DNA from 2 places in the Paenarthrobacter sp. TRD_SC_7 genome. Region 1 is predicted to be linked to the other one. Evidence: predicted binding sites of a transcription regulator. Region 1 holds the regulator's gene; the other holds the start of a gene.
What was found. Region 1 encodes LexA, which represses DNA repair genes until DNA is damaged. Its sites were predicted from a motif close to TCGAACANNTGTTCGA; they were not measured.
Positions count from the first base shown of each region.

Region 2: a site for LexA is predicted at 2,228-2,243, ahead of AC0J5Z_RS16775 (Y-family DNA polymerase). Genes of this name have one in related genera too.

Region 1 is NZ_CM149587.1:3,269,923-3,273,200, forward strand. It holds gene AC0J5Z_RS15755 (histidinol-phosphate transaminase) at 1-477, opposite strand, end outside; gene AC0J5Z_RS15760 (LysM peptidoglycan-binding domain-containing protein) at 556-915, opposite strand; gene lexA (transcriptional repressor LexA) at 1,264-2,007, shown strand; gene AC0J5Z_RS15770 (ATP-dependent DNA helicase) at 2,057-3,278, opposite strand, start outside.
Region 2 is NZ_CM149587.1:3,505,339-3,508,616, forward strand. It holds gene AC0J5Z_RS16770 (uroporphyrinogen-III synthase) at 1-853, shown strand, start outside; gene AC0J5Z_RS16775 (Y-family DNA polymerase) at 867-2,165, opposite strand; gene AC0J5Z_RS16780 (sugar porter family MFS transporter) at 3,069-3,278, opposite strand, start outside.

The DNA.
Region 1 (3,278 bases):
ACCCGTTTCCCGAACCTGCGCGGCGGCCGATTCGGCGTCCAGCCCGTAGTCGTCAGCACGCACTCCGCGGACGTACTCCGTGTCCGTCCCACTCGCCAGAAGGGGGTACATGGAGTACGTGGGCGGGAAACCGAGCGCCTTGCGTCCCGGTCCACCAAATGCCTGGAGGATTTGCTGCAGGACCTCATTGGATCCGTTGGCGGCCCAGATGTTGTCCGGAGAAAGTTCGTGGCCAAGGTACTCGGCCAGGGCTTCTCGGAGTTCAGTGAACTCGCGGTCCGGATAGCGGTTCAGTCCTGTGGCCGCAGCGGCGACAGCCTCGGTGATGGCGGCTTGGACATCCGCCGGTACACCATGAGTGTTTTCGTTGACGTTGAGCAGGATGGGGACATCAAGCTGCGGTGCGCCATAGGGGCTCAGTCCACGCAGGTTGGTCCGGAGGGGAAGTCGGTCAAGTCGCTCAAGCTGGTCACTCACCAACACAGTTTAAGGGGCGGCCGGGACTGCCGACTAACTGTGACGCCAGGCGATCGGTACCTGCGGACGGTGGACGACTCAGTTTGCAGGGACGAACAGCTGTTGGCCGGGCAGAATGCGGCCGCCACGGAGGTCGTTCAGCTGGATGATCTCCGCGATGACATCACGCGGGTCCCGCTCCGGAGCGGCCGCGCCGGCAATGCCCCAAAGGGATTGACCCGGCTGGACAGTGACGGTGACTGCAACGGGCGGACGCAATTGGGACTGGGAGTCCGACGCCTTGGCCGGGGAGTTGATGAAACCGGCGAGGGTCAGCAGCGCCGCCACCAACAGCATTGCCGGGATGCCAAAGAAGACAATCCGTCCCCGTCGGGTGAGACGCAGGCGAGCGGGTGCCTGAGTGGTGCGGAAATCAGCGAACGTAGTGATTGCGGACATGAGCTGAGCCCTTCTGAGCTATTGCCAGGTTCCGGGGTGCCCGGAGCTTGGCGGCCAATTCTTTGCGTTCCCGTCCTCAGATCCCGGATGTTCGAACACTCTGTTCGAACATCCGGCTTCAGTATCAGGTTTATAGAACACATATTCGAACCTTGCTATGACATTTTTAGCACTTATCAACGAACGGTGTCGAGACTCGCTAGAACAAATGTTTGATAAACGCTTGTGCCTGCCCTACGTTTGAGTGAAGAAGCAGCACTGTTTCAGTGGAACAGGAGGGTCTGACATTTTTTGCAGACCCAACATCCCCGGCAACCTTCGGGGCGGAATGGAAAGGCATTGGCGAACATGGCAGCGAAAGCCACAGGCGGCGGGGCACCCCTGCGGAGCCAGCAGCCTCAAAAGAGTCCCAAGAGCCTGACTGTCCGGCAGAAGAAGATCCTGGAGACCATCCAGCGGTCGGTCAATGACAACGGTTACCCGCCCAGCATGCGTGAGATCGGTGACACTGTGGGTCTGGCGAGTTTGTCGAGCGTCACTCATCAGTTGTCACAATTGGAGAAGCTTGGCTATCTCCGCAGGGATCCCAAGCGTCCCCGCGCCATGGAAGTCCTGATGCCGTTGACCCTTGATGGTGGGCCCATTCCGGGCGTGGAAGCGCCTACCACCCTTCGAAGCGCGGGTGGCCTTGCCGTAACTGAGCTCGCTAGTGCCAGCGATACCGCCATGGTTCCGCTGGTTGGCCGCATCGCAGCCGGTGGTCCGATCCTGGCTGACCAGACAGTGGAAGACGTGCTTGCGCTCCCCCGGCAACTTGTGGGGCATGGCGAATTGTTCATGCTGAAGGTAGCCGGCGATTCCATGATTGATGCCGCCATCTGTGACGGTGACTGGGTGGTGGTCCGTCGCCAAAACGACGCCATCAACGGCGACATCGTCGCCGCCCTGCTGGATGACGAGGCAACCGTGAAGACCTTCCGGCAGCGGGACGGTCATACATGGCTGCTCCCGCAAAACACCCAGTACGAACCCATCCTCGGCGATCAAGCCACCATCATGGGCAAGGTAGTTTCGGTACTGCGCTCCCTCTAGGCGTTTGCTCCCCCTGGACACCAGCAGGTCTCCAACGGGAGCAGGCGCCCTACGGGGCTTTAGCTGACCCCAGACGCTCCAAAACGCCACGCACCACTGAGCGGTCCGTTGTCGCCCAGAACGGCGGCAGGGCGGCACGCAGGAAGCCTCCATAGCGTTCCGTCGATAGCCGTGAGTCGAGCACCGCTACAACTCCCTTGTCACCCGTGGAGCGGATCAGGCGGCCAGCACCCTGCGCCAGTCGAATGGCAGCATGCGTAGCTGATACGGCCATAAAGCCATTCCCACCTGATTGCGCGACTGCCCGGGATCGCGCAGTCATCAGGGGATCATCGGGCCGCGGGAAGGGAATGCGGTCAATTACCACCAAGCGGCATGAGCCACCCGGAACGTCTACGCCCTGCCACAGTGACATGGTTCCGAAGAGACAGGTGTCAGGCTCATCCGCGAATTGCTTTACGAGGGCCGCCATAGTGGATTCGCCTTGGCAGAGGATATCCACGTCCAACCGGAGCCGCATGGCATCGGCTGCTTCTTCGGCCGCACGCCGTGACGAGAACAGGCACAGGGCTCCCCCGCCGGACGCGCGGATGAGGTCTTCCAATTCGTCGAGCGCCTCGGGCGAAGTACCACGACCGGGTTTTGGAAGGTGCTTCGCCACATACAGGACACCCTGTTTGGGATAGTCAAAGGGCGAACCCACATCGATCCCGGTCCAGCTCGGGGCGCCGTCGCCGATGAGGCCGAGGCCACCTGCTGCCGGTTCGAAAGCCGAGCCGATGGCCAGCGTGGCGGAGGTCAGCACCACGGTGTGGCCGGCAAAGAGGCCTTCGCGAAGCCGTCCGGCAACGCTGAGCGGCGCGATGTTGATCAAGGCCGGGGCAGTTTCGTCCGGTTGTGAATAGCCCTGCTGCGGGTCGAACGTGCTGTTCCGGGAGAACCAGACCACTTCACGGTTCTCCTTGGCGGCCAGCATTCGCTCGCACAATTCCAGGATCAGCATGAGCCGTGAACGCGCCAGCTGCCGTCCGCCGTCGACTGTGTTTGACGAATCCGTCTTCGAATCCGAGAGGGCAGCGCGCGTGGCATCCCGCAACTGGTCCAGGCAATCGAGCTGTTCGTCGTTGAGGCCATTGGCCAACAGCCCGTTGGGCACGCCGGCGATGGCCATATCCAACCGCTCCGCTGCAGCGTTGAGGGCGTCGACCGTGATGGCTGTGTGCTTGCGGGCACTCGATGCCGCTGCGTGGACCATGGCCACTGATAACTGG
Region 2 (3,278 bases), 240 kb from region 1:
CTTCGGCATCGGCGAGCAGCTCTTGGAAACGCTGTCCGCCTGCCGCATGTTCGTCCGTGGTCCCAAAGCCCGCGGCGCCGTGCGGGCGGCTGGCCTTGCCGACGTCGGAATCAGCAGTGACGAGACCACCGCCACGCTGGTGGACATGCTGCTGGCCGAAGGCGTGCGCGGCAAGACTGTGGCCGTGCAGCTGCACGGCTACACGGACGTCCGCCAGCTGGAACGGCTCCGGATGTCCGGGGCCACCGTCCTTACGGTGACCCCGTACCGCTGGGTGAAGCCCGACGGCGAAGACAAACTGCCGCGCCTGATCGAAGCCGTAGTCAGCGGCAACCTCGATGTATTGACGTTCACCAGCGCCCCGGCCGTGGACGCGATGTGGAGCACCGCACACGAAATGGGACTCTACCGCCAGCTCATCGAGGCCCTCAAAGGGCCGGTGACTGTTGCGGCCGTTGGACCGGTTACCGCACAGCCGCTGGTCGACGCCGGGCTGACGCCACTGATTCCCGACCGTTACCGCATGGGCGCACTGATCCGTCTGGTGACCGAACACCTGTCCCTGAACCACGTGCGCCGTTTGGAGACCAAGAGCGCCACCATCGAGCTGCGAGGGCGCTGCTTGCGGATCAACGGTGAAGTAGTGGAGCTTGCACCGGCTCCCCTCCTGCTGCTGCGAGCGCTGCTCGGCGCGGGTGGGGCTGTCCTGTCCCGCGAGGCGCTCTCTGACCTTTTGGATCTCCGTGGTTCCGTGCACGCCTTGGACATGACGGTGAGCCGGCTCCGGTCCTCCCTTCCGGACGGCAAGCTCGTGGAAACCGTGGTGAAGCGCGGCTACCGGCTGCGGGCTTAGATTCCCGGACACGCTATGCCGCCTTCACCAAGGGAAGTTCGTCCCAGTTGGTGGTGTAGCGGGGGCTGAGCATGTCGCGTTTCATGGACCAGTCCGGGCCGCCCCTGATGCCCGCATGCCCCAAACCGATGGAGCCGCGGCCATACCGCTTGCTGACTTGCTCCAGCAATGGGCCGATCCCCCGTTCTTCGTGCCGGTTCTCGAAGATCTCCAATGGTCTCTGGTTGCCGCTGGGACGGAGGTCCATGACCATGATCCCGGCCTTGGCGTACCTCACGCCTTCCTGGATCTTTGGCACCAGAGCGTGCGCGGCTTTGGTCAGCAACACAGGATCCGAGGTGGGCATGGGCAGCTTGACGTTGACGGTGGGGAAGGATTTGTCGTTCGGGTTATAGACCGATGTTGCTGCAAAGGCTGTCAGCAGTTTGGCTTGGAGATCATGTTTGGCCAGCCTGGCGCTGGCCATCTGGCCGTAAACGCTGAGCACCTGCCGCAGCTCAGCTGCCGTGGTGATCGGTGTGGAGAAGGAGCGGGAGAAGATCAATTGGTCCCGCCCGATCCGCTCCTCCTCCATGGGGATGCAGGGTGTGCCCTGCAGCTCCAAAATGGTCCGCATCATGACGATGGAAAACTTGTCCCGCAGCGCCACGGGGTCCGCGCGGACCAAGTCCAGGATCGAAAAGATTCCCATCGCATTCAAGCGTTTGGTGAGCCTGGTGGCCACGCCCCAGATCTCGATCACGGAGAGCCGCGCCATGAGTGCGTTGCGTTGGGCTTCCGGGATGGAGTCCCAACGGCACACCCCCTTGAAGGCTGGATTGTGCTTGGCCCACTTGTTGGCCAGCTTGGCAAGGGTCTTGGTGCGCGCAATTCCTACGCAGACGGGTACCCCGACATGTCTCTGGCAGGCAGCTTTAATGGTCCGTCCCAGTTCCAGCAGGTCTTCTGGTGTCCCTTTTACTCCGAGGAATGCCTCATCGATGGAGTACACCTCCTGCCACGCTGAGTACCGGGCCAGGAGCTCCATGACCCGCGAGCTGATGTCTCCATACAGTTCGTAGTTGCTTGAGAGTGCAACGAGCCCCCATTCCTTGGCCCGTGGAGCAAGCTTGAACCACGGCTCCCCCAGCACTATCCCCAGCTTTTTGGCCTCCGGAGACCGGGTCACGGCGCAGCCGTCATTGTTGGAAAGGACGATCAGCGGCTTGCCCTCCAATGCGGGATTGAAGGCCCGTTCCGCGGAGGCGTAGAAGCAGTTGATATCCACATGGGCGATCTCCTGCATCCGGTGCATGAGTGCTGGCTTGGACATTTCCCTCCCTGGCTCGGCGATAGCACGCGAGCCGCTGTTTCAGTGCCAGACACGCCGCGCATTCGAACATATATTCGAATACCTCTACTGTACCGCCGGCCCCTGACAAAGAAACCACTCCATCAAGTTGCACTAGAGGCACGATGCTCCGGCAAACAGGAGGCCTTGGATTCGGTCTCGTCCTAGAAGTGCCGGGCCCAACAAGCTTCGAATTTCCTGGTGCGGAACAGTCGCTGATTTAGAGGGCGGCGCCGGATAAGCAGGCGAATGAAGCTATCCGTCGATTCTGGGCGGTAACGGTGGTGCGGTGATCTCCCGGGCGGGCAGAACGGCGGCATTCATGATTGTTCGGGTACCGAGTGGTCGTTGGAGTTCGACTGTGAATGGTGTCGCTGGGTTTCCCTGGCACGAGGCCAAATGCTTTCCGGACGGACGCACGCCTAGGACGATCTCGACCTCGGATTCGGTTTCAGTTTCGGTTTCGGTGAGCTTGACGACTTCCACCCGACCTTCGGCGTTCTGCCCTGAATTGCAGTCGAACTCCGAAACGAGCAGGGCCACGCGGTCGGACTCAGGAACCGGCGGCGATGAGGGGTCGAGCGTGACTGCGCCAGCAATCAGCTCGCCGAGGTCGAGCGTGGGCGTGCAGGTCGATGACTCAACGACGTCCCATACCGGTTTGCCTGGCCGGTCTCGGGTTCTCCAGTGCCTTAACCGGCACCTGACGTGTATCCGGTTCACTTGCTGATAGACATGAGGCCCGCTCAGCCCATAGCTGCAGCGGCAGACCGGTCCGGCATCTGCCGTCACAGCCGAACGTGATCGATCCTAAATCGAGGTCCGCCAACCCCGCCCGCGGGGCTGTGGAAAGTCCGGCGAACGGGGTGCGGCTGTACGGAAAAGTTAGGAAACTCCTGCCGATTCCCTCTTGTGCACCAAGTAGATGGCTCCGGTGGTCACATCTTCTTCGAGCGCCTCCAGCGTGCGTCCACGAGTTTCGGGAACCTGGGTGTAGATGAAAATAAGGGCAAGGATTCCAACAACCCCAAAGAGGAAGAACGTTCCTGTGATCCCGACCCCGGCCACCAGCGTGGGGAAGAAAAGGCCCAGGAG